One region of the Fibrobacter sp. UWR4 genome, then DNA from elsewhere that is predicted to be linked to it. Evidence: riboswitches for the same ligand, from Rfam matches in the RefSeq annotation. Region 1 holds a riboswitch; the other holds the start of a gene.

What was found. Region 1 has a riboswitch for thiamine pyrophosphate ahead of thiC (phosphomethylpyrimidine synthase ThiC). Riboswitches for the same ligand answer to the same signal wherever they lie in the genome.
Positions count from the first base shown of each region.
Region 2: it holds a riboswitch for thiamine pyrophosphate, as region 1 does, so the genes downstream of both, thiS (sulfur carrier protein ThiS) here and thiC (phosphomethylpyrimidine synthase ThiC) in region 1, are expected to answer to the same signal.

Region 1 is NZ_QGDU01000051.1:1,779-9,515, forward strand. Features, by position in the region: gene BGX12_RS14220 (efflux RND transporter periplasmic adaptor subunit) at 1-1,313, opposite strand, end outside; gene BGX12_RS14225 (cation diffusion facilitator family transporter) at 1,455-2,375, shown strand; TPP riboswitch at 3,093-3,194, shown strand; gene thiC (phosphomethylpyrimidine synthase ThiC) at 3,224-4,912, shown strand; gene BGX12_RS14235 (aldo/keto reductase) at 5,063-5,896, shown strand; gene BGX12_RS14240 (pitrilysin family protein) at 5,916-7,391, shown strand; gene BGX12_RS14245 (carbonic anhydrase) at 7,391-7,737, shown strand, end outside.
Region 2 is NZ_QGDU01000054.1:1,692-9,428, reverse strand. Features, by position in the region: gene thiE (thiamine phosphate synthase) at 1-285, opposite strand, end outside; gene BGX12_RS14440 (diguanylate cyclase) at 275-1,837, opposite strand; gene thiH (2-iminoacetate synthase ThiH) at 1,888-3,198, opposite strand; gene BGX12_RS14430 (thiazole synthase) at 3,315-4,085, opposite strand; gene thiF (thiamine biosynthesis protein ThiF) at 4,185-4,835, opposite strand; gene thiS (sulfur carrier protein ThiS) at 4,835-5,044, opposite strand; TPP riboswitch at 5,028-5,143, opposite strand; gene BGX12_RS14415 (FAD:protein FMN transferase) at 5,333-6,352, shown strand; gene BGX12_RS14410 (hypothetical protein) at 6,385-7,737, shown strand, end outside.

The DNA.
Region 1 (7,737 bases):
GCGCCTTTAGGAGGACCTGGCATAAAGGGGCTGCGGGCGTCTTCTTTTGCCTTGACTTCTTCGGCTGCAGTCTGTTGGCCGATTACCACATTGTCGCCAATACTCAGACCCTTAAGGATTTCCACGTTCACGCCGTCGCTAATGCCGATTTCGACTTTGCGGGGAGCGGCCCTTCCGTTGATGCTGACCCATACATGATCGCCCTTCAGGTGGGGCTTGCGCTTACCGCCGGCCTTGCCTCCAAAACCAGCTTTGCCGCCGAATCCGCCAGGACCACCGGGAGGCGGGCCACCTGCACCCATGCCGGGGGGCGGGGGAGGCGTTTCGCCGTCTTTTGCTCCAGCGAAACCTTCGGGACGGGGCGGGCGAGGCAAATCTCTCGGGTCTGCCATGGGGGTACTTTCATCGGGAGTAAACTTTAGTGCCTTTACGGGGACGGAAACTGCATCGACGACTTCCTTTGTTACGATGGTGCAGGTGGCGGTCATGCCGGGCAGTAATTTCTGGTCCGGATTGTCTGCGGTAATGACCACAGTGTAAGTAACCACATTGCTTGTGGTAGTGGGGTTTAGTCGAACTTCCTGCACCTTTCCGCTGAACTTTTCATTCTGGAAGGCGTCCACCGTGAATTCCACGCGCTGGCCTGCCTTTACCTGACCGATGTCAGCTTCGTCAACAGCTGCCATCACTTTCATCTGGCTTAAATCTTTTGCAATGATGAACAGGGTAGGAGTGCTCATGGAGGCGGCCACCGTTTGGCCCACGTCCACAGCCCGCTTCAGGACTACACCGTTAATGGGGCTCTTGATGGTAGCGTAGCTCAAATTTAAGCGGGCTTGAGCCACTTCGTTCTTGCGTTGTTCCATGGTGAACTGGGCTGCATTCATGTTATATTCGGCTGATTCCAGCTCCACGGCGCTGGCACTGTTGCTTTCCGCCAGTTTCTTGGTGCGCTCGTAAGAACTTTTCTTGTAGTTGTAATCGTTTTCGGCTGCCTTATAGGCAATTTCAGTTTGGTTCAAGGTAGATTGCAACTTGGATTTGTCCAGTTGGGCAATGACCTGCCCTTTTTTTACCTTGGAATTGAAGTCTACGAAAATCTTGCTGATGTCGCCAGACACCTGAGTACCCACTTCTACCTGGTCCACGGGTTCCAGGGAGCCGGTAGCGGAAATGGAGGTGGAAATGGTAGTCTGAGTAACGGCTGTGGTAACCAGGGTGGCTATCTTTGCCTCGGTTTTCTTATCCAGCACAAAGGTCTTGATTCCATAACCGATGCCAACCAAAATGGCGACCACAATTAAAATTTTCATCAGTTTTTTCATACGTTGTCTTATAAAATAGAAAGTATTGGTCTATTTACGAATGTTTAGATGTTTAGGAACGGCAATCCGTTGCTTTATGGTTTTAACTTAGCCTAGTCTTTACCTTTTTAAGTTTCTAAATTGCAGGGCATGACTCGCATCGCAAAGCATGACGATAGCGCCGAAGTGCGGCACGTGACCTGGGTTGGCCTGGGGTGGAACGCGGCTCTTTCCATAGGGAAGGGGCTGGCCGGTTTCTTCGGTGGGTCTCAGGCTTTGATTGCGGACGCCATTCATAGCGCATCGGACTTTGTTACAGATATTGCCGTCATCGTGGGTTCCCGCTTTTGGAATTCGCCTCCCGACGCAGATCATCCATATGGACATCGCCGTTTCGAGACGCTGATTTCTGTGGGAATCGGTGTGGCGGTTTGTGCTGTGGGTGTGGGCCTTGGCTATGACGCCATCCAGACCTTGCGTCTTGGGGAAGATGGTGCTTCCCACCCGGAATGGATTGCTGCTGTTATGGCCGCCCTCTCTATCATTATCAAGGAAGTCCTTTTCCATTATACTCGCAAAGCAGGCAAGAGCATTCGTAGTCAGGCTCTGGAAGCAAACGCCTGGCATCATCGCAGTGACGCCTACAGTTCCATTCCCGTGTTGATTGCGGTGGGTATTGGAATTGTATTCCCGGAGTTGTGGTTTGCAGATTCCGTGGGCGCTATTATTGTGGCGTGCTTTATTTTGCATTCTGGCTATGAAATTGCCTGGCCCGGAATCCATCAGGTGGCAGACATTGGCGCTCCCGAGGAAATCGCGGCGAAGTTAAAAACACTGGCTCTTGAAACCCCAGGTGTTATTAGCATCCATGGCTTTAGAACCCGTTTTGTAGGGAGTGACCTTCATGTAGATTTGCATATCGTTGTCCCTGCGGATATGACCTTGCTTGCTGCTCACGACCTGTCCGAGGAAGTGGAACGCCGTATTCTTGAAGCTGGCGAAAACGTTGTAGATGCCATGGTCCATGTGGACCCCTACGATCCGAAGAAAGCAGGTGTTGATAGGGTCTAGAGGCTAGGGAATTTTAGGGTCTAGGGGCTAGGGTCTAGGGGCTAGGGCATCAAGATGTAAATGCTTGCGATTTCGAGACAATCACATCTTTAAATCCCCCCACGAAGTATTCCCGACATTCCTAATCACTAATCACTAATCACTAATCACTATCCCAGGGTCTAGGGGATTTTAGGGTCTAGGGTCTAGGGGCTAGGGCATCAAGATGTAAATGCTTGCGATTTCGAGACAATCACATCTTTAAATCCCCCCACGAAATATTCCCGAAATTCCTAATCACTAACCACTAACCACTATCCCAGGGTCTAGGGGCTAGGATCTAGGGGCTAGGGCCGCAGGAGGTAAGCGCAAATGATTTCGGAATGGATTCGTCCTTAAATCCCCCCACGAAGTATTCCCGACATTCCTAATCTCTATTTTCTAATTTCTAGTCTCTACACCCCTCAAGCACCGTCAGGTGCGACCTGTCCACCTCATACCTCAAAGGCGCACCGCGCCGACCTCTAGCCACTGAGGCACGCTTCGCTTGAGGAGTGAGGTCGGAGCTTCGCTCCTAGAGGTTTGATGTACCCTAATCTCTATTTTCTAATTTCTAGTCTCTACTACCCTCAAGCACCGTCTGGTGCGGCCTGTCCACCTCATACCTCAAAGGCGCACCGCGCCGACCTCTAACCACTAACCACTAATCACTATCCTCAAGATATTCTATATTGCAGTCATACTGCTTAGGGGTGCTGCGAGTCGAGTGGCCGTGGCTGAGAAAATACCCTTGGAACTTGCGCCAGTAATTTGGCCGAAGGAAAAGTGAGGTTCTCGTGGAATCCAAGAATTCCCTTCTGAAACCGTTTATGAATTCCCGGAAGATTTATGTGCCGGGTAAGATTTTCTCCGATATCCGCGTAGGTATGCGCGAAATTCAGACCGAGGATCCGCTGACGCCTTGTGTTCCTGTTTACGACACTAGTGGACCTTACAGCGATGAAAACGCAACCATCGATGTGACCAAGGGTATTGAACGTTTCCGCGAAAGCTGGATTGCTGAACGTGGCGATGCCGAACAGCTGGACGACATGACTTCCGCTTACGGCCGTGCCCGTCGTGAAAATCACGAACTGGACCACTTGCGTTTTAATGCAGTTCATCATCCGATGCGCGCCAAGGCTGGCCACAAGCTGACCCAGCTGGACTACGCCCGCGCAGGCGTCATTACCAAGGAAATGGAATACGTTGCTATCCGCGAAAACCAGCGCATCGACGAACTGGTGGCTGCAGGCAAGCTGAAGGCAAACGGCAAGCCCATTACCGCAGAATTCGTCCGTGACGAAATCGCAGCTGGCCGCGCCATCCTTCCGGGTAACATCAACCATCCGGAATGTGAACCTATGATCATCGGCACCAACTTCTTGGTGAAGATCAACAGCAACATCGGTAACTCCGCCATAACCTCTTCCATCGAAGAAGAAGTGGAAAAGATGGTGTGGTCCGTGCGTTGGGGCGCCGACACCGTCATGGACCTTTCCACCGGTAAGCACATTCACGAAACCCGCGAATGGATCATCCGCAACAGCCCCGTACCTATTGGAACAGTGCCTATTTATCAGGCTCTTGAAAAGGTCAACGGCAAGGCCGAGGAGCTGACCTGGGAACTTTACCGCGATACCTTGATTGAACAGGCCGAACAGGGCGTGGACTACTTCACTATTCATGCTGGACTTTTGCTGGAACACATTCCCATGTGCGCCAAGCGTACCACCGGCATCGTTAGCCGCGGCGGTTCTATTCTTGCCCTGTGGCAGATGCGTCATCACCAGCAGAACTTCCTGTACACTCACTTCCGTGAAATCTGCGAAATCCTGGCTCAGTACGACGTTGCTGTCTCCCTGGGTGATGGACTTCGTCCGGGCTCCTTGGCTGACGCCAATGACGAAGCCCAGTTCGGTGAACTGGATACTTTGGGCGAACTGACCAAGATTGCCTGGGAATACGGTGTGCAGGTGATTATCGAAGGCCCGGGTCACGTGCCTATGCAGAAAATCCAGGACAACATGGCCCGCCAGCTGGAAAAGTGCCACGGCGCACCCTTCTACACTCTTGGACCTCTCACCACCGATATTGCACCCGGCTACGACCACATTACTTCAGCCATCGGTGCAGCACAGATCGGCTGGTACGGTACCGCCATGCTTTGCTACGTAACTCCCAAGGAACATCTGGGCCTGCCTAACCGCGACGACGTTCGTGCAGGCGTTGTTACCTACAAGCTTGCCGCCCACGCCGCAGACATCGCCAAGGGCCACTTTGCAGCCCAGTTCCGCGATGACGCCCTGAGTCGTGCTCGCTTTGACTTCCGCTGGAACGACCAGTTCGCCCTTTCCCTGGATCCTGAAAAGGCCATGGAATTCCACGACGAAACCCTCCCCGGAAACCAGGCCAAGTCCAGCCATTTCTGCTCCATGTGCGGTCCCAACTTCTGCAGCATGCGCATTACAAAGGCTATCCGCAACTTTGTGGATACCGGCGACATCGGCGACGTGTAAACGCTGCAAGATGGTTGCTATGAAGTCATGCTGACGAATGTCAGCATCGGCTGTGCTGGTATCTTTCGTGAACAAAATACTCACAATTTGTGATTGCGGCTGGCATTTTAAAGTTATATATTACCTCGTAGGTTTAACCTGCGAGGTTTTATGATTTTAGACGAAACTTTTAAATTGGCAAATGGCGCCCGTATTCCGAAAATTGCCCTAGGCACTTGGCAGACCCCCGATGACGTGGCCGCGTCTGCCGTAGTGGCAGCCATTGACGCAGGTTACAAGCATATCGATACTGCTGCTGTTTACGGTAACGAACGTGGGGTAGGCGAGGGTCTCGCCGCCGCTCTCAAGAAAACGGGCATCCACCGCGAAAGCATTTTCCTTACTTCCAAGATTCCCGCAGAAGTCAAGAGCTACAAGGGTGCCGAACAGAGCATTCAGGATAGTTTTGAACGCCTGGCCACACCCCATATTGACATGATGCTTATTCACTGGCCCAAGCCCTGGATAGAGATGAAGGATCCTAACGCACCCACCTACTATGCAGAAAATCTGCAGGTGTGGAAAGCCATGGAAGAAGCTAACGAATGTGGTAAGATTCGTTGCCTGGGTGTTTCCAATTTCAGCATTGACGATATCAAGAACATTCAGGACAATTGTAACGTTCAGCCGGTGGTAAACCAGATCCGAGTTCACATCGGTCACGTTCCTCTTGAGTTGATTGAATTCTGCCGTATCAACAACATCCGCGTGGAGGCTTATTCTCCCAATGCCACGGGTCGCCTGTCTCAAGTGCCTGCGATTTGTGAAATGGCCAAGAAATACAACGTCTCTGTTCCGCAGTTGGCAAACCGCTTCTGCCTCCAGCTGAATCTGGTCACTCTTCCCAAGTCCACTCACGCTGAACGCATTATCGAAAATGGCAAGCTTGATTTTGAAATCAGCGCCGACGATATGGAACAGCTGTTGCAGATGCCGGAGATTTAGTTTTACTACATTGTAAAACATGAAGTTTTCTCGCAAAGTTTTATTGCCGGTGGTGGCTGCACTTTCTATAGTGCTGCCTTCCTCCGTATTTGCCGACGTGAATCTTCCTGTCCATAGGGAAGTTTTGCCTAATGGCTTGACCGTTCTTTTGCACCCTAATAACCAGGCGCCTACTGTAAGCTGCCGCCTGTTCTATGTGACTGGTTCCGTTCACGAGGTTCCGGGCAAGTCCGGTCTTGCTCACCTTCTGGAACATGAACTGTTCAAGGGTACCAAGAAAGTGGGTATTCAGGATAGTGTGGCAGACGTTCGTTTTATGGCCTTGCAGGACAGCTTGCAGGCTCTGATTCGCCCTGCAAAGATTGCCGGCGATACCGCTACCGTCAAGAAACTTACCGCAGAGCACGACTCCATCGTCAATGAACATCGCAAGATCTTTGTGAAGGACGAACTGTGGGGAGCCTACCAGGCTGCTGGTGGTACTGGCCTCAATGCCTTTACTACAGACCTCATGACTGCATACATCGTAACTCTTCCCAAAAACAAGATCGAATTGTTCATGTGGTTGGAAGCGGACCGTATGCAAAACGCCGTACTTCGTGAATTCTACTCCGAACGTGACGTAGTCCGCGAAGAACGCCGCATGCGTTATGACGACAAGCCTACTGGCCGTTATTACGAAACCTTGAACTCCATGATTTACGAGGCGTTCCCCTATCGTGTGCCTACCATCGGCTGGCCCAGTGATATTGCCAACCTGACTCGTGAAATGGCTGACGAACATTACCGCAAGTACTACAAGCCCCGTAACGCCATTCTCGTTTTGGCAGGCGACCTGGATACAACCTCCACCATGGAGATGATAAAGAAGTACTTTGCCGATATTCCTGCGGGGGAAGCTTTCCCCCCGTTAACCATCCGCGATCCGGAACAGGCCGGCGAAAAGCGCCTGACCGTAAAACGTCCTGACGCACCTAACATGTACAACCTGGTGTTCAAGACTCCAGAAGTAGGCGATGATATTCTTTACGCTCTGGATATTGCGGAAGGCGTACTGAACGGTCGTACGGGCAAACTGTACAAGCGTCTGGTTGAAGAAGAAAAACTGGCGGTTGGTGTCAGTGCCGGCAATAGCCCCAACAAGTATGTTTCCGAATTTAGCGTCCGAGTGAACATGCGACCCGATGCAGACCCCGCCAAGGTGGAAGCCATTGTCTGGGAAGAACTGGAAAAGCTGAAGACGGAACCCGTCAGCGAACGAGAATTCCAGAAGGTGAAAAATCACGCTTATGCAGGTCTCGTCCGTAGCCTTACGGATATGGAAAATGTGGCTACCATGCTTGCCTGGTACGAAATGTATGGCGACTACAAGATTTTCCTCCAGTGGGCGGACCACCTGAATAAGGTTTCTGTTGCAGACGTTCAAGCAGCAGCTCAAAAGACTTTTGTCCGGGAAAAATCTGTAGCAGGATTCCTGCTGAAGGAAAAGAAATAATGATTCAGGAAATGTTGCAGTACAATAAGGAATTCGTGGCAAGCAAAGGCTACGAAAAATTCACTACTAGCAAATACCCCGATAAGAAAATTGCCATCGTCACCTGTATGGATACTCGCCTGGTGGAACTTCTGCCGGCAGCCCTTGGCATCAAGAATGGTGACGTGAAGATGATCAAGAACGCTGGCGGCACCATTACCAATCCCTTTGATAGTACGGTGCGTAGCCTTCTCGTTGCCATCTACGAATTAGGCGTCAACGAAATCATGGTCATCGGTCATACCGGCTGCGGCGTGCAGGGCATGGACGCCCAGGAAATGCTTCACCTGATGAAAGAACGTGGTGT
Region 2 (7,737 bases), on a different contig from region 1:
GGCTGTAGCCACCGGCATGTCAGTCTGGCCCACATGAACACCTTCGGCACCAATAGCGAGAGCTACATCCACGCGATCATCAATAATCAGAGGCACGTTATAGCGGCTGGTGATTTCATGGACAGCGGCGGCCAACTCCATGTATTCGCGGGTAGACTTGTTCTTTTCGCGAAGCTGGATGATGGTTGCGCCCCCCTTGCAGGCGGCCTCCACAGAAGACAAGAACTTTTCAGCAGGAACAGTAGAACTATCGGTAATAAAATAGAGGGTGGTATCAAGATTCATGGGCTGCGCCAATATCCTTTACATATAAATACAAGGTCTGGTTTTCTGCGGTGTAATCATCGGAAGGAATCATTTCCATCATCACACGGCGGTAACCATCGGCAGAGAGTCGCCTATAGAAAATGCTCAGAGAGGTGTTACCCTCCGTAAAATAACTGCGTAAGAATTCCAGGGAAGTTTTTTCCAGGTAGCCGCTTAAGTCTTCGGCATGAACCTGCCCGGACTTTCCAAAGCCATGAAGCCATTCGGAAATCTTATGGGAGAAACCTTTCTGTTCCGTTTTCTCATCCAGGTTCATCTTGATGATTCCATAGGAATCAGCCGTCAGGTTGACCTTCAAAATCTTGGTGTAGGAATTGCAGACGGCATCAAAGGCTTCGCGCTGTCCTCGGCGGTCTACGCCCTTGGATTTGTAATACTGTTCCTTATCATGATACATCATCTGGTCAGCAGACTTTTTCAATTCCATCAGGCTGGCGTTAGGCATATCCCGTTTGGCGGCATAACCAACAGAAAGAGACATGTCCTTTATTCTCTGGCCTTTCCACTGGTCAACTTCATTTTCAAGCCTGTCCTTATATTTCTTGCCGGATTCATCGGAATGTACAACAACAATAAATTCATCACCACCAACGCGGTAAACCTTGCCGCTGCCGGAAAAAGCGTTGGTAATGCAAAGGCTGGCCCCCTGGATCAGTTCGTCGCCAGCAAGGTGGCCTAGGGAATCGTTGACCTGTTTTAAGCTATTCACATCCACAGAAAAAAGAATCAAGTCATCTTCTATGGGATGATCCTCGTATCGCTTAAGGTCTTCTTCGTAGGAACGTCGATTGTAAACCTGGGTCAGTTCATCGGTAGTAGATGCAAGCACCAGGCGATCGTTATGCACCCTTGATGCAATGAATACGTGAATGATTGTACAGCCTACCGCATAGCCAACAGCATAGAAAGGTGCGTTGGGGAAGAAAAACTGGAATATGCCGCACAATATGGGAGCCAGCACGAAGACAAAAACGGCGGCATACTGTTTACGGGTATCCCCCTTCTTACTTAAAGCAGAAATTGCAGTAATCAAGCCAATCAACACATAGATAAAGTACTGGTTAAAGAACGCAACCTGCCTAAAGGCTTCGCATCGGTATTCGTTGTTGGGGCCAATAGTAAAGATGGTGGGAACGAAAATATTCCTTATTACCAAGGCTGTCTGAAAAACAACCGCCAAAAGAACCAGCGCACGGTAAAGCCTTTTGTGGTGAATTTCGCTGCCCAGATAAACCAGAACAAAATGAAGCCAGACGTACGCCGTGATTACCGTAAAAATATGGAATCCGGTAGTGATCCCAAAAAGGAACGACGGATGGCCAACTTCGGGCATGGCCGCAATTCCCCACAGGGCATCCTGCAAGCAAAAGAACACGCACCAGGAAACAAGAATTCGGTAAGCCTTATCTACAGGGGAAGCCACGTTCTTGTAAGTATAGGCATGCCACAAGATAATCGCCAGAATTATGGCGAAAGTCAAAGAAGCAATCCAGTAAAGCGCCTGTTCCATCGCAAATAATCTAAATAAAAATCAAGTCGACTGCATCCCGATGGCTCAAACTACACGTACAAATAGTCATTTAGCACCGGCTGGAGGCCCTCGCCGCTGATATCCTTGTACATGGCGTTAAAACTACGGTTGTCGTTGATTTCGAACTGCTCATCGCCCTCGGCATCGGAGGTTTTCTTGCCGGCGTTTACGTCGGCGGTCTTGGTTTTAACCTCGTCGTCGCTGTCCTTGTACTTTTCCTCGTGGTCGCCAACGCCGGTAGATACACCTGCGGAAACCTTGGTGGCGGCAATCTTTACGATGCCGTTACGGAATTCCTTGGATTCGCGGCTGGAGACGGTAATGCCAACGAAAGGCATGAAAATGCGATATGCGCACAGCACCTGGCAAAGTTCCTTTTCGTGAACGTCAAGAGGGTTAATCTTGTCGTTGTTCACGATGGGGCGAAGGCGGGGGCAAGACAGGCTCATTTCTGCATGAGGATACTTCTTCTGCAGATAGAATACGTGCAGCGCGCTAGCCAGGGCATCCTTGCGGAAGTCGGAAAGGCCTAGCAATGCGGAGAAACCGCAGCCGCGCATACCACCCATAAGGGCGCGTTCCTGAGAGTCGAAGCGGTACGGATAGATACGCTTGTGACCCAGCAGGTGAAGCTGTTCGTAGCGGTCCTTGTCGTAGGTTTCCTGGAAGACCGTCACGTAATCTACCCCACATTCATGGAGGTACTTGTATTCGTCGGTGTTCATAGGGTAAACTTCCACCCCCACCATACGGAAATACTTGTGGGCAATCTTGCAGGCTTCGCCAATGTATTCCACGCTGCTCTTGGCGCGGCTTTCGCCGGTAAGGATCAGCACTTCTTCCATGCCGCTGTCGGCGATGACCTTCATTTCGTGCTCGATCTGCTCCATGGAGAGCTGCATGCGCTTGATTTTGTTGTAGCAGTTGAAGCCGCAATAGACGCAGTAGTTTTCGCAGTAGTTGGCGATGTATAGCGGAGTAAAGAAGTACACCGTATTGCCAAAGTGCTTGCTGGTTTCCAGCTTTGCCTTCTGTGCCATCTTTTCCAGGAAAGGAGCGGCAGCTGGAGAAAGGAGCGCCTTGAAATCTTCTACGGTACAAGTGTGATGGTCCAAAGCAGCCAGCACATCACGGGCAGTGTACTTACTGAAGTCTACGGAATCCACATGCCCCATGACCTTGCCATAAATGTCGGACTGGATGACTTCCATGCCCTTCATATACTCCATATGGTTGGAGCGCGCGGAAGGATCTGTTTCGATACGGTGCTTACGGGCCAATGCCTCGGGAGACAAGGTATCGGAATCCACAAAATATCGTTCGTCGTGATAGTTATTCATAATTAGTAGGAAGTAGGAAGTTATTAGTAGGAAGTAGGAAGTCGTTTGTCTAAAATTTTGCGCACACCAGTGCGCCTTACTAAAGAAAAACTGTCTACCGTCTACTGTCTACTAAATTAGTCTCTCAGGAATCCTGTGAGGGGATCGCTGGCGGCGGCACCACGAACCAGCACGCGGCCCATACCGGAGAGGTAAGCGTTGCGGCCAGCTTCGATGGCGGACTTGAAGGCGGCGGCCATGCGAGGCAAGTCTCCTGCAGTAGCAAGAGCGGTATTAGCCATCACAGCGGCTGCGCCCATTTCCATAGCTTCGCAAGCCTGGGACGGCTTACCGATACCGGCGTCTACGATAATGGGAAGCTCGATTTCGTCGATAAGGATCTGGATGAAATCCTTGGCGGAAAGACCGCGGTTGGAACCGATGGGAGCAGCCAGAGGCATAACAGCAGCGGCACCTGCATTCACCAGGTCGCGTGCCACGTTCAAGTCGGCGTGCATGTAAGGCAATACCACGAAACCTTCCTTAGCAAGAATTTCGGTAGCCTTGATGGTTTCGTAATTGTCCGGCAGCAAGTACTTGGAGTCGCGCATGATTTCAATCTTCACGAAATCGCCGCAGCCCAGTTCGCGGGCAAGGCGAGCAATACGAACCGCTTCGTCAGCATTGCGGGCACCAGAAGTATTGGGCAGCAGGGTTGCACTCTTGGGAATGTAATCCAGGATGTTTTCGTGTTCCTTGGTATTGGCACGGCGAACAGCGCAGGTAATGATTTCTGCACCGGCGTACTGCACCGCAGCTTCAATAAGCTTCAGGGAGTACTTGCCAGAACCGAGAATAAAGCGGGAGTTGAACTCATGACCGCCAAGAACCAGTTTATCGTTTTCCATATATTAGGGGCTAGGGTTTAGGGGCTAGGGGCTAGATTGCAGACGCTTTGAAGCAGACAATACTTCAATTTCATTTAATAAAAAAATAAAAAAGTGGGACTACTTTGGCTCAAGGCCGCAGATGATTCGCACTACTGTCTGTGCCTCGTGGGCGGCGCAAGCCATGACGCGAGGGGCCACCAGCCCGATTCCAGCATTCACGTCGCTGACGCCATCGCCACACAAATAAAAATTCTTTGACACGCGGCGGGTCTGGATGGAATTTGCATCACCGAAGCCAGCCATCCCGGAGGCCGCCACCAGCACCTTGCCATTTTCCAAGGCGGCATTCACCAGCATGGCCTTGGCTTCTGCATTATCAAAAGCCTCGCAAACTACGTCGGCCTTCCCTACCAGTTCCATAACATTTTCTTCTGTCACGCGAACCTGATGGGATTCCAGTTCGATGTAGGGCGCAATCTCCCGTAGATTCTCAGGCAGCGCAACAGCCTTGGGCATTCCCACCTGGCAGGCCTTGTACTGCTGACGATGCAAGTTGGTCACGTCCACGCAGTCAAAATCCACAAGCACCAAGCGACCAACCCCAGCACGCGCCAAAGCGATAGCCACGTTGGAACCGAGACCGCCCAAACCGCAGACCGCCACCGTGGCCGCCTGCAGCTTTTTGACATTCTCTTCACCCTGGCGAACAACCAATGCAGCCAGCATTTCTTCCCTGGTAGGGGCGCGCTGTACACAATCTGCGGACATTAACCACCCCCCACAAAGCTTACAACTTCAAGAGAATCCCCTTCGGCAAGCAGCGTTTCACCGTACTTGGCCTTAGGCACAATATCGCCATTGCGTTCTACTGCAATGCGCTTACAGTCATAATTTGTGGTGGACAAATATTCTGCGACAGACTTACCCGCAAAAATGGTTCCGTCGGCTTCGATGTCAATGCCATTGACTTTAATCATTTTACCTCCGTTGGCATTATCCAAATCAGGTGCGGTAAGCAATCAGACCCACGTCAATTGCACTCTCAGCCGGTTTTACCAGCTCCCGTATGGCACAAACTTAAAAAATTTGATTTTTGACGGCAACCAAACTTAAACCAACAGACCCATTCAGCATACCCCGCTCCAAAGTTAGCCTTTTTTAACTTTTTTCTTGCAACCCCCTTTAAAAGTTAGCTATAACTTATTATATTAGCTTAGTCTAAAATTATGATTCCAGCAAGATTCCTTTTTATAAGCCTTTGTTTCTTGATTTTCATCGCCTGTCAAAAAGACGATTCTGCCAACACACCAAAATCAACGGAATCCGCAAAATCCTTTGAGGCCATGAACACATTCATGTCGCTAAAAAGTTTCGGTACAGACACAGAAAAAGCCAACGATGCCGTAGAGGCCCTGATCGCAAACATAGAAACGCAAATATCCACCACAAAAGAAGGCAGCTACATCTATAAACTCAATCACCTTAACGAAGGCGAAGAAAAATCCGTAGAAACACCCGCGCAGATCGCCAACCTGATTTCTTTTTCTTTAAGCATTGCCAAAGAAACGGACGGGGCCTTCAATCCAACACTATTCCCCATCATCCATTTATGGGGATTCACCACCGAAAAATATAGAGTTCCTTCGGATACGGAAATCAAGGAAGCCCTTACCGCCACCGATTTCAACAAGGTCTCCCTTTCATATCAAAACAACAACTCGGCAATCGTGACCATGAAAAACGGAATGATGATGGACATGGGAGCCATAGGCAAAGGCTTCGCAGGAGACCAGGCCATTCAATTATTGAAGGAAAAGGAAATAACATCCGCCATAATGGACCTAGGCGGAAACGTTCAGACTTTAGGCAGCAAGCCTGATGGAAGCCCTTGGAAAGTAGGCATTACCAATCCCTGGGGAGATGCCCCTATTGGCGGAATCGCCATTTGCAACAAGGCTGTCATAACCAGCGGTGGATACGAGCGTTATTTCGAGGAAAACGGGAAAAGATACATCCATATTTTTGACAGCAAAACTGGCAAGCCTGTAGATAACGATCTTGCCTCCGTTACCATAATCGCAGAATCCGGCATGTACGCCGACGCCTTATCTACGACCCTGTTTGTAATGGGTAAAGAAAAGGCCATTGACTTTTATAAAAAGAATCATGAAAAATTCCAGATGATTCTTGTAATGAATGATAAAACCCTGGTCTACACAGAAGGACTCCAAGACATTTTGACCATAACCTATCCCGTCAAAAAGAAAGTAATTATCAAAAACTAACAATCAAAAAAAAAACACATCTGGAGAAAAAAATGAAAAAGAGCCATCTATCCCTTAGAATGGCAGGCTTTGCTGCTGCCATTACATTCGGTCTTACTGCTTGCGGTGACGAAGTTACCAAGTACTATGATTCCGATGGACATGAAATTTCCGAAATCGACACTTTGCTTGTAACGGAAGTTGTGAAGGAACAAGACACCATTAAAGTTTCCGAAGTCATCAAGGTCCCAGACACCGTCAAGGTTACCGAAGTGGTAACCGTCTATGACACCGTTTCCGCAACTGAAGTGATCAAGACTATTGATACCGTCAAGACAACCATCGTTGTCAAGGACACCATCCACGACACCATCAGCGTGGAAGTCATTAAGGAAGCTCCCGTTGAAGACTTGATGTACGGTACTGTCGCCCTTAGCTACGCCCAATATTTCTATGGTGAAATCAATGACGTGGCAGGCGAAAAGAATGCGGTCAAGGGCGTTTACGCTTCCCCCAGTGCATCCGCTGTAATGGAAGGCTACGACGCATTCACCAGTGCCACCACCAGCAAGTACGCCAACTTCAAGCAGCTTGATGCCGAAGTCGCCGACGGTAAGGCAATTTACAAGGGCGTCGCCAATGTAGACGTGGCCATCAACAAGGCTCTTTACGAAGACGCCATCGCCAACGGTTCCGAAAGCGACGCCAGCGATCTTTACAAGTTGATCAAGGCAGCAACCTGGTCTGAATCCGCAAGCGCTCCCGTAAACTACAAGGTCATCAATGCCGACGGCTCCGTCAGTAAGACCTACGGCACGGTAGCAAACCGCACTCCCGCCACCGCAAGCATCAGCACCACTTCCAACTGGGGTAACTACATGGTGGACTTCACCGCCACAGACATTTTCGAAGTTACCGCAGCCAACCTTCAGGCCGTCGTGATCGAAGATGAATTCGGTGACAAGTACGGTTTGATTCCCAATGCACACGTTTGGATGCAGCCCCGCGAATTTGCATTCAGCGTCCAAAAGCACCCCGAATCCCACGGCAACACTTCTCCCTACGAGCAGTTCGAAGGCATTGGAGGCAAGCGTATTACCAAGGTTACCTACTTCGTAAAGGATAACCACAACGTTGCCCTGAATACCGACTTGTTCCTCCCCTTCCGCGCAAACATTACTGCAGGCAAGGCTAAGGTCACCGTCACCGCAGGCGCACGCGGCAACACCATAACCATCAGCGACTTTACCACTGAAGATGTAACATTCACTGTCGGCGACACCGTAGTCTTCAACGCCGATGCAATCAGCAACGCCTCATCTCTGAAGCTTACCGCCTATGGCGTAGCATCGGGCCGTAACGTTACCTACACCGACATCAGCAATGGCGGTACATTCTCCACCTCT